3 regions of the Pokkaliibacter sp. CJK22405 genome follow, and region 2 is predicted to be linked to each of the others. Evidence: predicted binding sites of a transcription regulator. Region 2 holds the regulator's gene; each other region holds the start of a gene.
The links. The regulator sigma-54, encoded in region 2, starts transcription at its own class of promoters, with help from an activator protein. The targets are predictions, from matches to a motif close to TGGCACNNNNNTTGCTNT.
Positions count from the first base shown of each region.

Region 1 (4,892 bases), on a different contig from region 2:
GCCCAGCGGATTTTTAATCTCATGAGCCATACCGCGAACCAGCTCACGCGTCGTTTCCTGCTTGGCATGCATTTCCTCTTCACGAGTAATACGCAGCAAGTGATCACGCGCCTGAAGCTCAAGCATCAATGCATGATCCTCGGCCAGCGGTGTCACACTGTAATCTACCGTGATCTGCTGACCATGGTGCAGGACAAGATGTGCCTCTCGCTGAGTGAAAGGGTGACCTGTCAGTGCCGATTCCTGCAGAATATGCATTGCCTCATCGGTGTCCCGAAATAGAGCACTGATGTGCGCTCCCATGAAGCGCTTGCCGCTTACCTGCAACAACATTTCTGCTGCCGGGTTCAGGTATTCGAGCTGTAGCAGCATATCGAGTCGCAATACTGCGGTCGACATGTTATCGAGTAATTGCCGATAAAACATTGCCTTAGCCATGATCCTCTTCCTGCAAGTCCACTTGCAAAGGGCGTACCTGACTTCAGATCAACAACCCCGCCAATTTCGCACCAAGTTAATGCAACACCCTGCGCCATTCTTTCTCATACCACACTGACTTCCATGACCAGTAGCAGAAAAAACGCACCCAGAGAGTTATCGCGGGAAAAAAAAGCCCCCGGCAAGCGGGGGCTTTTCTGTCATAAGCTCACGAAAGCTTATACGGAGTAGTACATGTCCATTTCGACAGGGTGAGTAGTCATGTTCAAACGCTGTACGTCGGCTTTTTTCAGGCCAATGTAAGCATCGATCATGTCGTCAGAGAAGACGCCACCCTTGGTCAGGAACTCACGATCCGCATCCAGAGCTGCCAGAGCTTCGCTCAGGGTTTCAGCAACAGTTGGGATCTCTGCTGCTTCTTCAGCAGGCAGGTCATACAAGTCTTTATCCATAGCATCGCCAGGATGGATCTTGTTCTGGATACCGTCCAGACCCGCCATCAGCAGCGCAGCGAAGCACAGGTAAGGGTTCGCACCTGGATCAGGGAAACGAGTCTCGATACGACGTGCTTTAGGGCTGGTAACGTGAGGAATACGAATAGAAGCAGAACGGTTACGGGCAGAGTAAGCCAGCATAACAGGGGCTTCGAAACCTGGAACCAGACGCTTGTAGGAGTTGGTCAGCGGGTTACAGAACGCGTTCAGCGCTTTAGCGTGCTTGATGATACCGCCGATGTAGTAAATAGCAGTTTCAGACAGGCCACCGTACTGCTCACCTGCAAACAGGTTCACGCCATCTTTGGACAGAGACTGGTGAACGTGCATACCGGAACCGTTATCACCAACGATAGGCTTAGGCATGAAAGTCGCAGTTTTGCCGTACAGGTGCGCAGTGTTGTGTACGCAGTACTTCAGGATCTGAGTTTTGTCAGCACGGCGAACCAGCGTATCAAACTTGGTACCGATTTCGTTCTGGCCCGCAGTAGCTACTTCGTGGTGGTGAACTTCCACTTCCACGCCCATCGCATCCAGAGCGTTACACATGGCAGTACGCAGCTCATAGCTGGAATCAATGGGAGGAACGGGGAAGTAACCGCCTTTAACGCGAGGACGGTGACCAGAATTCACACCATCAAACTCGTCATTGGAAGACCATGCAGCCTCTTCAGACTTGATTTTGTAACCACAGCCAGACATGTCGGCATTCCAGGTTACAGAGTCAAACACGAAAAACTCAGGCTCAGGACCGAAGAACGCGGTATCCGCAATACCGGTGGACTTCAGGTACTCTTCAGCACGCTTGGCCAGGGAGCGAGGATCACGCTCATAACCTTCGCCAGTAGCAGGCTCGATAACGTCGCAGTAAACGATCAGAGTGGGCTCTTCAGTGAAAGGATCCAGAACTGAAGTTTCGTCATCAGGACGGATAATCATGTCGGAAGCCTGAATGCCTTTCCAACCAGAAATAGAAGAACCGTCAAATGCCTGACCGTTCTCGAAAAATTCTTCATCTGCAGCGGCTGCAGGAATAGTCACGTGCTGCTCTTTACCTTTGAAATCGGTAAAACGCAGGTCGATCCACTTAACGCTATGTTCTTTGATCAGTTCTAGGGACTTGGCTGACATCTTCTGTCTCCGCAGTTTGGGGCAATGCACTTTAGTCGATTATTTCAGCAACAACGTATTAAGGACTTTTCACAAACCGACACCGAGCGACTCTGCTCGCGGCAGCGAAAAAGGTGGAGGCTTTCGCCTCCATCAAAGTTGTTACTGTCAACTGAGTCGCCTTAGCAAAAGCAACCCTTATGCCAAATATGCAACTACATGATTTATAAGGGATTTATCACCTTGCAAGATTAAAGCAAGATTTAACTCTTCCAATATAGTGCGATTTTCACTGCCTGCGCCCCATTTTGACGCACTATTTTGGTGCCAATAACGCCCCTGCGCCCAAGAATAGCGCCAGAGTAACTTTATGGTGCATTCGTCTGCCTCAGTTTGGGCAAACATTAAGGCGTTAAATGCGCCTTTTGCATGAAACTTCGGGCAATTGGCAGTCACGTAAATGCACTGATTAACGTATAATGCCGTTTTTCCGCCTGCCAGCTGCAGGCAATGTAAACAGTCAGGATTTCTCTTGTGATCGATAATCTACGCAATATTGCCATTATTGCCCACGTTGACCATGGCAAAACCACCCTGGTCGACAAGCTGCTGCAGCAGTCGGGTACCCTTCAGCGCCGTGACGAAGGTCAGGAGCGTCTGATGGACTCCAACGACCAGGAAAAGGAACGTGGTATCACCATCCTGGCGAAAAACACTGCCATCCGCTGGAATGACTACCGCATCAACATCGTAGACACCCCTGGACACGCTGACTTCGGTGGCGAGGTTGAACGCGTACTGTCTATGGTTGACTCTGTTCTGCTACTGGTTGATGCCGTTGACGGCCCAATGCCTCAGACTCGCTTCGTAACCCAGAAGGCTTTTGCCCGTGGCCTGAAGCCTATCGTTGTTATCAACAAGATCGACCGTCCTGGCGCACGTCCTGACTGGGTGATGGACCAGGTATTTGATCTGTTTGACCGTCTGGGCGCGACCGATGAGCAGCTCGACTTCCCGGTGATCTACGCTTCCGCTCTGAACGGTATTGCCGGTACCGATCACGAAAACATGTCTGAAGACATGACCCCGCTGTTCCAGGCGATTGTGGATCTGGTCTCTGCGCCAAACGTCGACAGCGATGGTCCTTTCCAGATGCAGGTTTCTGCACTGGACTACAACTCTTACCTGGGCGTTATCGGTGTTGGCCGTATCAATCGTGGTCGTATCAACACTAATACCCCGATCAAAGCGATCGATATCGATGGCAAAGTTCGCTCCGGCCGTGTTCTGAAAATCATGGGCTACCATGGTCTTGAGCGTGTGGAAGTCGATACTGCCGAAGCCGGGGACATCGTCTGCGTGACGGGCATGGACGAGCTCAACATCTCTGACACCCTGTGCGCACCGGATGCCGTTGAGGCAATGCCAGCACTGACCGTTGACGAACCTACCGTCAGCATGTGCTTCCAGGTTAACGATTCTCCTTTCGCAGGTCTGGAAGGCAAGTTTGTTACCTCGCGCAATATTAAAGAACGTCTTGACCGCGAACTGCTGCACAACGTGGCCCTGCGCGTTCGTCAGGGCGATACTCCTGACAAATTTATGGTTTCCGGTCGTGGCGAACTCCACCTTTCCGTTCTGATCGAAACCATGCGTCGTGAAGGCTATGAGCTGGCCGTTTCTCGTCCTGAAGTTATTCAGAAAGAAATCGACGGCGTCATCATGGAACCTTACGAGCAAGTCGTTATCGACTGTGAAGAAGACTACCAGGGTCCGGTCATGGAAGAGCTGGGTCGCCGTAAAGGCGAACTGCGCGATATGCAGATCGATGGCGCAGGTCGCGTCCGCATCGAATACCGCATTCCTTCTCGCGGCATGATCGGCTTCCGTAACCAGTTCCTGACCCTGACTTCCGGCACCGGCATTATGACATCCAGCTTTGATAGCTATGACGAAGTCAAAGCCGGCCCCTCAGTGACCCGTATTAACGGCGTACTGATTTCCAACATCGCTGGCAAAGTACTGGCATACGCTCTGTTCAGCCTGCAGGAGCGTGGTCGCCTCTTTATCGATCCCAACATTGATGTTTATGAAGGCCAGGTCATTGGTCTGCATAGCCGTGGTAACGACCTGACCGTTAACCCAACCAAAGCGAAGCAGCTGACCAACGTCCGTGCATCCGGTAGTGATGAAAACATTCTGCTGACTCCTCCAGTTCGCCACTCTCTGGAGCAGGCTCTGGAATTCATCGAAGATGACGAGCTGGTGGAAATCACACCTAAGAACATCCGTATCCGTAAGAAGTTCCTGACCGAGAACGAGCGCAAGCGCGCTTCTCGCCAGTAAGCCTAAACGGAATGACAAACACCCCTGCCAAGCAGGGGTGTTTTGTTTCAGGCTCTCGCAAAACAACAAAAGGAGAAACGGTAATGAAAGCGCTGATTCAACGTGTCACTCAGGCAAGCGTACACGTCGAAGGTGAGGAAGTAGGAAAAATCGGAGCCGGACTACTACTATTACTGGGCGTAGAAAAAACGGATACAGAAGAAAATGCAGAAAAACTACTGGATAAAGTCATCCGGTATCGCATCTTCGCTGACGAGAATGGCCGTATGAATAACAGCCTTGCTGATAGTAAAGGCGAGTTACTAATTGTTTCCCAATTTACGCTGGTGGCAGATACCAAAAAAGGCTCACGCCCCGGATTTTCAACCGGCGCAACACCAGAACTGGGCGAAAAGCTTTACCAACATTTTATTTCCTGCGCCAGGAAACAGCTCCAAAGCGTACAAACCGGGCGTTTCGGTGCCAATATGCAAGTCTCTCTTGTGAACGATGGCCCTGTAACCT
Region 1 covers NZ_JBKKHQ010000025.1:4,441-9,332, reverse strand. The annotation lists gene glnL (nitrogen regulation protein NR(II)) at 1-438, opposite strand, end outside; gene glnA (glutamate--ammonia ligase) at 657-2,063, opposite strand; gene typA (translational GTPase TypA) at 2,577-4,388, shown strand; gene dtd (D-aminoacyl-tRNA deacylase) at 4,472-4,892, shown strand, end outside.
Region 1: a site for sigma-54 is predicted at 2,231-2,248, ahead of glnA (glutamate--ammonia ligase). Genes of this name have one in related genera too.

Region 2 (4,892 bases):
GCAAAACCATCGAAGGCGACATTCTCGCCGCCGAAGCGCTCAACATCATGGAAGAGGTATCCATCACTGCACTGGTTGTGGTTGATGAAGAACGTCCCGTTGGCATCCTACATATGCATGATCTGATCAAGGCAGGAGTTGTCTGACATGGCACTGAATCCGCAAGAACTGCACAACCGCGCCCGTGCTATCAAAATGCTGATCATGGACGTTGACGGTGTTCTCACCGATGGTCGCCTGTTTTTTTCTGAGGAAGGTTACGAACTCAAAGCCTTCAACTCTCTGGATGGCCACGGCATTAAAATGCTGCACAAAGCAGGCCTCAAAACCGCCATTATTACCGGTCGACGTACCACACTGGTCGCTAAACGCGCGCGAGATCTTGGTATCCACTTCCTGTTTCAGGGCCGCGAAGACAAGCTGAATGCGCTTGAAGAACTGCGTCAGGAACACCACATCGAGATGGAAGAAATCGCCTACATCGGCGATGACTGGCCTGATCTGCCACTGATTACCCGGGTTGGGCTTGGCGTGACAGTTCCGAATGCTGCACCCGCACTGCTTGAGCACGCACACTTCTGCTGCTCTCGAGCAGGTGGAGAAGGCGCGGTACGTGAGCTTTGCGAGCTTATTCTGGCCGCACAGGATCAGTTGGATAGCTGCCTGGCACCCTATCTCGCTGCAGACTGACCATCGAAACTTGAGTACTGGTAAGGTGAGGACGCACTGAAACATGTCCTGGAAAAACAAGACTATACTGTTTCTGGCCTTTGTACTGATTGGCGTTGCCCTGATCCGCTATGATCTTCGCGACCCCGATCAGCCGGTGCTGACCTTACAAAAGCTGGATGGTGAAACTGCTGACAGCTATGCCATTGATACTCATACCGAGCGCTTCAATACCAATGGCCAGCTGGCTTCCACCATGAGCGCTCCGCGACTGGATCATTTCAAGAGCAAGGGTGTCAGCGTCATTGTTTCGCCCAAAGTGAATTCTGTACAAGCCAATGGACAGTGGTTTGCTACATCTGATACTGCACAGCAGTTCGATAACGATGACCATATAGAGCTTGAGCATAATGTGAATATCCGGCAGTCTTCAGAAGGTCAGGCGGATATCACACTGGAGACGCCCTGGCTGTATTTGGACCCTCATACCGAACGTGCGCACACCGATCAGGAAGTCGTCATCACCCGAGGGACAGGAAAGACAACGGCTGTAGGCATGCAAGCTGATCTTCAAAGCAAACATGTAGATTTATTGTCCCAGGTAGAAACGCTCTATGAACCTGCTCGCTAAAGTATCTTTATCTCTTGCACTATTGCTGCCCGTCGTTGCTCAGGCACTGCCGGAAGATCGTAATAAGCCGGTCCGGATCTTGTCTGATAATGCTGCGCTGGATGATGCGAAAGGGACAGTGACATACACCGGTAAAGTGAAACTCACTCAAGGCACACTCGAGATTGAAGCCGATAAAGTCGTGCTGTACCTCGTCAACGGTGAACTGACTCGTGCGAAAGCCTTTGGCAAGCCTGCGCATTATCAGCAGCTGCCCTCTCCTAACGAGCCCCTGACTCATGCCTATGGCCAGACACTGGATTATGACCTGAGCAAAGAAACAATCACTGCCCAGGAAAATGCCAAACTGACTCAGGCAAAAGATACCTTCACAGGTGACAAGATCATCTATGACATTACCCAACGCACCGTGAATGCCAGTGGTGGCAAAAGCTCAAATGCCGGTAGCGGCCGCGTTGAAATGATTTTGCACCCGAAACAAAAGACAACTGAATGAGTAGCACCCTGCAAGCACGCCACCTGGCTAAAGCCTATAAGGGCCGTCAGGTAGTCAAGGACGTCTCCCTCTCCGTGAGCCAAGGCCAGATCGTTGGCTTACTTGGTCCCAACGGCGCGGGCAAAACCACCTGCTTTTATATGATTGTCGGTCTGGTCGCCGCGGATAAGGGCGAAGTCCGCCGTGATGATCAGGACTTAACCCCACTGCCAGTTCATGGCCGCGCCCGTGCGGGCATCGGCTATCTGCCTCAGGAAGCCTCCGTTTTTCGCAAGTTAAGCGTTGAGAAAAACCTGATGGCGATCCTTGAAACCCGAAAAGATCTTGATCAGGATGCCCGCAAGAAAACGGCGGAGTCCTTAATGCAGGAGTTTCACATCTCCCACATTAAGGATAGTCTGGGCATGAGTTTATCCGGGGGCGAACGCCGTCGTGTGGAGATTGCCCGCGCGCTGGCCATGGATCCGGATTTTATTTTGCTGGACGAGCCTTTTGCCGGTGTTGACCCGATCTCGGTCACGGATATTCAGCAGATCATTCGCCATTTGAAAGAGCGTGGCATCGGTGTACTGATCACCGACCACAACGTGCGTGAGACACTCGCGATTTGTGATCACGCCTACATTGTAAGTGACGGGCACATTCTCGCTGAGGGCGATGCCGAGACGATTCTGCAACATGAGCAGGTTCGTCAGGTGTACCTTGGTGAAAATTTTCGCTATTGACCCATTCGAATGGCCTAAGCCATCCATAATTACTGAGTCGGAAGTATCTTCGTAGCCAAATATGAAGCCCTCTTTACAGTTAAAAATCGGTCAGCAGCTGACCATGACCCCGCAACTGCAGCAAGCCATCCGCTTACTGCAGCTTTCCACATTGGATCTTCAGCAGGAAATTCAGGAAGCACTGGATGGTAATCCCCTGTTGGATGTTGAAGAAGAGTTTGATACTCCCGTACCTGAAGAACGCTATGAAACCGCGCACAATCAGGAAACCCGGGACACCTCACAGAATGAGCAGGACGGCGCAGTCGACACTGACAGCCAGTGGTCTGATGACATTCCCGATGAACTGTCCGTAGACAGCTCTTGGGAAGATACCTATTCCACACTGCCTGCCTCATCCTCCAGCGGGGATGGTGACGATGGCTATGACTTTGAGTCACGAGCCACTGCTGGCGAATCCCTGCAGGACCATCTGGAGTGGCAGCTCAACCTGATGCCACTCAGCGATCGTGATCGCACCATTGCCTTCACCCTGGTCGACAGCATTAACGCAGAAGGCTACCTGACCTCTCCTCTGGAAGAGTTGCTTGAAAGTCTTGATGATCTGGATGAAGAAGATCCGGTGGAAATGGATGAGATGGTGATGGTGCTTCATCACCTGCAGCAGCTGGATCCGGCGGGCGTCGCAGCACGCGATCTTGCCGAGTGCCTGACCATCCAGCTCAAGCAACTGGCGACCACCACGCCCTGGCGTCAGGAAGCCATGGACATCATTGCCCAGCACCTGAACCTGCTCGGCACCCGCGACTATGCAACGCTGATGCGTCGCACCCGCCTCTCTGAAGAACAGCTGACAGCCGTCATACACCTGATCCAGAGCCTTAACCCCCGCCCCGGCGCCAGCATTAATGCAGGCGAATCAGAATACGTTGTACCTGATGTGGTGGTGGCGAAAAAAGAGGGTCAGTGGACTATCGAGCTGAATCAGGAAGCGATGCCGCGCCTGAAGGTGAATAACAGCTATGCCAGCATGATCAAGCGTGCGGACAACAGCGCGGATAACACCTATCTGAAAAATCAGCTACAGGAAGCACGCTGGTTTATCAAAAGTTTGCAAAGCCGTAATGACACCCTGCTGAAAGTCGCTACCAAGATTGTGGAGTTCCAGCTCGACTTTTTTGAGGAAGGCGAGGAAGCCATGCGCCCAATGGTTCTGGCAGATATCGCCCAGGCCGTCGAAATGCATGAATCCACCATCAGCCGTGTCACGACGCAAAAATTTATGCACACCCCTCGTGGTGTCTTTGAATTGAAGTACTTTTTCTCCAGCCATGTTGGCACTGCCGATGGCGGAGAAGCCTCTTCCACGGCGATTCGGGCAATGATCAAGAAGTTGATTGCCGATGAGCCACCGCGCAAGCCTCTGAGCGATGCCAAATTGGCAACCCTGCTGGGCGATCAGGGAATTAATGTCGCGCGAAGAACCGTCGCCAAGTATCGTGAAGCGATGGCAATTGCTCCATCGAATGAACGTAAGCGGCTGGTCTGAAAAGGAAACGATTTGGCGCTAAATAGATTTGACGAGCCCAGTCTTGGATTGGCTATAGTGAAATCTAACCAGCGAACAATCACTGGCAAATCAGGAGAGTCATATGCAAATAAACATCACAGGCCATCAGCTGGAATTAACTCCTGCCCTGACTGACTTTGTAAAAAATAAAATGCAGAAACTTGAGCGTCACGCCGACTCGATCACCAGTGTTCAGGTGACCCTGAACGTCGAGAAGCAGCGTCAGATTGCAGAAGCCACAGTTCATGTGGCAGGCGCCGACCTCCACGCCAGTAATGAAAATATCGACATGTATGCCGCCGTCGACGGTCTGATGGACAAGCTCGATCGTCAGCTCCTCAAACACAAAGAGAAGCACCAGGCTCGTAGCCAGGGTGCAATGGTACGCTAACGTCTTTATGCAACTTGACCAAATCCTAAGCCAGAGCTGCACCCTGACCGGTGCACCCTGGTCAAGCAAAAAGCGCGTTCTCGAGCAGGCTGCCGGCCTGCTCGCAGAACATCTCACGGATATCGACACCGACGATATCTTCAATGGACTTATTGGACGTGAGCGACTTGGCAGTACTGGCCTAGGTGGTGGTATTGCCATCCCTCACTGCCGCCTGTCTCAATGTGAAGAAGTGACCGCTGCGCTGATCCATCTGGAATCCCCGGTGGACTTTGATGCCAGAGATGGCCAGCCTGTGGATATCATCTTTGTACTGTTGGCACCTGAAGAAGCCCATGAGTCACACCTCCAGGCCCTGGCCATGGTTGCGGGCATGCTGCAAAACCCGGCAAACGTACAACAGCTGCGCG
Region 2 covers NZ_JBKKHQ010000014.1:113,668-118,559, reverse strand. The annotation lists gene ACKC9G_RS10985 (KpsF/GutQ family sugar-phosphate isomerase) at 1-146, shown strand, start outside; gene ACKC9G_RS10980 (KdsC family phosphatase) at 148-690, shown strand; gene lptC (LPS export ABC transporter periplasmic protein LptC) at 734-1,300, shown strand; gene lptA (lipopolysaccharide transport periplasmic protein LptA) at 1,284-1,796, shown strand; gene lptB (LPS export ABC transporter ATP-binding protein) at 1,793-2,521, shown strand; gene ACKC9G_RS10960 (RNA polymerase factor sigma-54) at 2,583-4,070, shown strand; gene hpf (ribosome hibernation-promoting factor, HPF/YfiA family) at 4,174-4,482, shown strand; gene ptsN (PTS IIA-like nitrogen regulatory protein PtsN) at 4,490-4,892, shown strand, end outside.

Region 3 (4,892 bases), on a different contig from region 2:
TTGCCTGTCTTCGCTTACTTGAAGGAGCAGCATCATGAGCAGAGGAATTAACTTTGTAAGTGGCGTGCTGTTTTCACTGGGGCTTATGATCTCCGGTATGACGTCCCCGCAAAAAGTACAGGCCTTTCTCGATATCGCAGGACAGTGGGACCCGTCTTTGATTCTGGTGATGGTGGCAGCTATTGCCATAGCCTTTCCCTGTTTTCACTGGGTCGAGCAGCGCGATGCAACTCTCTATGGCACACCTGCAGAGCTCCCTGATAAGCACCCCATCACTCGCTCGCTGATTTTCGGTAGCTTACTCTTCGGCATAGGCTGGGGATTAGCCGGTATTTGCCCGGGCCCGGGCTTGGCACTGGCAGCCTCAGGGCTGCCGCTTGCCTGGCTATTCATCATCTTTATGCTGATAGGCATGCTGGTAAAACTTCCAGGTAAATCCTGACTTTTTGCATGAAATACAGTGTATTAAGGCACCCTGTAATATCTGCCACCCTCTTACTTTCTGCCCTGACAAAGTTACTTGCCACCGTATCATAAAAACAAAAAAGCCTTATAAAACAATAACTTAAAAACTGGCACAGCAAATGCATTATCTATTACTGCAAACTAATAGCATTGACTGAAGGAGAGAGGCGGAAGCGAGTTTTCATAAACGCACTGCCACTCCTTGGAAGCTCGGCTGATGACACATCAGCAATCTTTGGAGTTTGAGACTCTCAAGAATGAGGTTCAGTCCGCAGGATGCGGCACTTCGTCTCAGCACCACCATAGTCGGATTAAAGCGAGCCAAGAGGGGACTTTATTATGTTGACCAAAGACGAAAAGAAGACTGAGTTAAAGGTGTTAAACCAAGTGCTAGCCGTATGTGAGGATGGAAAAAGCTTCTATCAGCATGCAGCTCGCGAGGTTGACAGTGCATCTTTGCGTAGAGTGTTTCTTGAGCAGGCGCAAGCTCGCCGGGAAGCAATTCAGGAGCTGACAGAAGAAGTTCAGCATCGTGAAGGATCACCAGTCGATAATGGCACCGTCTCAGGCACATTACAGCAATGGTATACAGACATTCGGGCATCACTTTCAGACAGCCAGGACTATCAATTCATTGTGGCGCTGGAAGAAGCCGAGACAAGGTCTTTGAATGAGCTGAAACAGGCAGTGAGATCACTGCATAACCCAAGGCTGGCAAGCAAACTAGGAAGCCATCTCGCCACTATTCAGTTGGCCCATGATCGAATGAAGTCGATCAAGGATGATATGAAGCGGACGCATCACTGATGAAACCACCTCCCTCAAAACGTCCTACTTGCCTTAAAAAATGAAAGCCCCTTAATTGGGGCTTTCGTTTATCCAGCCTCTTCTCATCTGCCAAACGAAAATCTCGCAGCCGCTCCCTTCCTTCATAGCCTGGCTAAAAAGCCTATTCTCAACACATGCATAACCACGACCTCGCTAGTTTGGCTTCCCAGCGAATACAGCTGCGAAACTTCATAGGAGCACCGCATCCTCCGGAAGTAACTCATATTTCAAAGTATGTAATTTTTAACGGGTGCCTTACGTAAAAAATACCGACTCCATCATTACAACGCTTTTCCAAAAATTACCCGATCTGGAAAAACTTGCCAAAGGGATAGGAAATTTCTACAAGCAGCTGCTTGAAAAACTAACAAATGACCATTTAAAACCTTACAAATCAATAACTTAAAAAGTTGGCACACATCTAGCTTATATACAAACAACTAACCGATAATAAATTATGGATGATAAGACGATGATTGAGATTCTGTTAACCTTATTCGTAGGAACCCTGGTAGCCCTTGCAGCGACAATTGGCCTGTTCTCAACAATCTCCGTGAATGTAGTTGGCATTTGCTTAACATTCATTGTAGCGACATTTGCGATCTGCCTTTTCATGGAACGCTTCAGCTACTACAAACTGAACAAAATTAAAGAAGAGCTGGCAATCTAAGATCCTGCGCTCTGGCAAAATATACCTTGCCCAATAAAGCCCATAGGCGATAGCAAACTATCACCTATGGGTTTTCTACTTTATAAGCACCTAAAAAATAAAAGTAATTATTTTCAAACCCCGACAAAAAATTCAGAATCACACCTCAAAACTAAAATAGTTTTCAATAGACCTACCTTTCAGTAACACCTCTTTTTTTTATCTTCCAAGCTTACTTATCAAAAAGCCTCCCACTGCATCTTAGATTCTCTCACTCATTATTACCTAAGAATCATCCTTGAAATACTCAGGTAACACTTGATAGCAATTAAACTTTTGCCTTATTCAACACGAACAATACTGACAAAAACCACCCTGAAAAAACTTCAACGCTATTACAAAGCTACTTGGTAAATAAGTTAATGACGGAATAAAAATCATGATAGAAAAACAAAAAAACCTTTAAAAAACAATAACTTAAAAAGTTGGCACGGCGAATGCTTTATATTAATCGTGAATCTGATGAAGGAATAATCAAATGAATCACGTAGTAAAGATGACAGCACTGGCAACCGTATTAAGTGCAACTTCAGGAATCGCTTTTGCAGACTCAGCCAATAGCAATCAAAGCTGGACTGGCACCGCAAAAGACGCATGGCTCGACGGAAAAATCGAAACCATGTATTTGATGAATGAACATCTGAATCCATTCAAGATCGACACGGATGTAAAAAAAGGTGCCGTTACCTTAACCGGTACTGTTGATTCCGATATCGATAAAGAACTTGCAGGTTCTCTTGCTAAAGATATCGAAGGAGTTACCACCGTAACTAACAACCTGAAGGTTGATGGTAAAGCTGAGAAGCGTGATGACTCTGAAACCTCATTTATGCAGCAGGTTGATGCAGCGACTACCACAGCCAGCATCAAAACCCAGCTGTTTCTCCAAAAAGAGCTGACTTCGACCAATATCAGCGTTGAAACAGCGCCTGGTGGTGTAGTGACCCTGAGTGGAACAATCCCCAGTGATAAAGAAAAGGATTTAGCGGTTGCTACCACCAAGGATGTGGATGGAGTAACCAAGGTTGTGGATGACCTGGTGGTCTCCAAACCTGCAGAAAATTCCTGATTTAAGCTCACCTTGATCAGGAAACCTGTTCCAGCGCAGCCTGAAGGTTGCCGCTCCAGGGAAGAGAGAGTGACAAGGACGTTAAGTGCCAGGACGGCACACAAGGATCTAAGCGCAGTGAGCTGACATGATGTTGGCAGTGGCCAGGGAAGGATTAGGGCCATCAATCACAGGATGTGATAGCTGCGCAAATAGGGACGTTACGAGGAAGTCTGCCGCAAGGATGCGATACGGTCAGGATGACCGGAAGAACAGGAAGGTTCTTCATTCAGGATGAAAAATTTGCCAGGAAGGCAGGGACTTGAGGCATAGGAAGCGCCTCTCTTCTCGGAGCATAAGGAACCGGCAGCCACGGACTGGGCTGTTAACAGGACACGCTTCAGGAAGAAGCTACATTCGCCAAGGGACGGGTAAGAGGCAGTGAAGCCTGTTTATTCAATATCAGAATGGCCGGATGCCATTCTGCAGATGGCTTGCTGAAACCATAGCAAGCCCTTTGGTAAGGACGACACAGGGAAGTCGAAAAAGAAGGAGTCGTAAGATGCAATACAAATCCATTTCCCGAGAAGATGCACGCACTCTTGAGAAGTTTGTGGGTGTTTGCGAGGACGGCAAGAACTTCTACGAGCATGCCGCTGAAGAGACTGACAACCAGGATCTGCGCCGAATTTTTATCGAGCAAGCAACTACTCGCATCTCTGCGATCAATGCGCTCAAGCCTGAATATGAAGTTCGTACAGAAGAGCAAGTCGATGAATCAGGCACCATCGTCGGCTCCCTTCATAAGTGGTACACGGATGCTAAGCGCGCCATTAAAGGCAAAGAAGATGAGAACTTTGTTCTGGTGGAGCAGCTGGAAGAACTTGAAGATCGAACTCTCAGCGAATTGCGAGTGGCGATCGAGGATATCGAGAATCCGACACTTGAGAAGCGTCTTACCGAGCAATTGACCGTCATGCATCAGACACATGATCGCATGAAGGCATTGAAAGAGACGTTGCGCCACTAAGGGGCAACACTCTGAAATCAGCAGCAGCCATTATTCACGACTTATAAGCGAATTCAGAACCATAGTTATTCTGAACCATCGTTACTCTGCTGAACTTACTTTTACTACTTTCATACCGAGGGAATAGTTATGAGCACTGCAACTAACAAGGACACTTCTACCACCGCCAATGCCGCTGCCAAGGCTCACGAGGCGATTGACCGCGCTGCGGTTCATGCAGAACGTGCAGAAGAAGGTATTCGCACTAAAGCAGGTGAAATGGATGAGCAGATGCGTGCTCAGTACGCGAAAGCACGCGCCAAGGGTGAAGAAGTCTGCGACGGCGTTAGCACCTATGTTCGCAAGCATCCTGTCGCTTCATTGGGTATGGCATTCGGTGCCGGTGTTGTCCTGTCCGCTCTGCTTCGCAAGCACTAAGGATAGCTTATGACTCCTCCACAGGAGCCAACAGAACTGCGGGGAGAGAATCCCCGCGGTGATGCTCCCCCCTCACTGTCAGACGTCATGAGCCAGTGGAAACTGACGTGGAAAACCCTGGTAGCGCAGTGGGAAAGCTTTACTGATGTCGCCACCCTTGAGGCACGACTTGCTGCATTAAGCCTGGTTGAAATGCTGGTTCTCGGCATCATCAGCGCCGTGCTGCTGATTGCAAGCTGGATCGGCATCCTTGCCGTGATTGGCATTGGGCTAAACGCGCTTGGCCTGCCTTGGGCCTTAGCATTGATTCTTTTAATTGCGGGTAATCTCGGGGCTGTCGCTTATCTGGTAATGCGGCTGCGTCGTAGAAGCGAAAACCTGGCGTTCAAAGGTAC
Region 3 covers NZ_JBKKHQ010000007.1:268,500-273,391, reverse strand. The annotation lists gene ACKC9G_RS04420 (YeeE/YedE family protein) at 1-38, shown strand, start outside; gene ACKC9G_RS04415 (DUF6691 family protein) at 35-442, shown strand; gene ACKC9G_RS04410 (PA2169 family four-helix-bundle protein) at 805-1,272, shown strand; gene ACKC9G_RS04405 (hypothetical protein) at 1,751-1,963, shown strand; gene ACKC9G_RS04400 (BON domain-containing protein) at 2,481-3,071, shown strand; gene ACKC9G_RS04395 (PA2169 family four-helix-bundle protein) at 3,613-4,080, shown strand; gene ACKC9G_RS04390 (hypothetical protein) at 4,210-4,497, shown strand; gene ACKC9G_RS04385 (NfeD family protein) at 4,507-4,892, shown strand, end outside.
Region 3: a site for sigma-54 is predicted at 2,429-2,446, ahead of ACKC9G_RS04400 (BON domain-containing protein). Genes of this name have one in related genera too.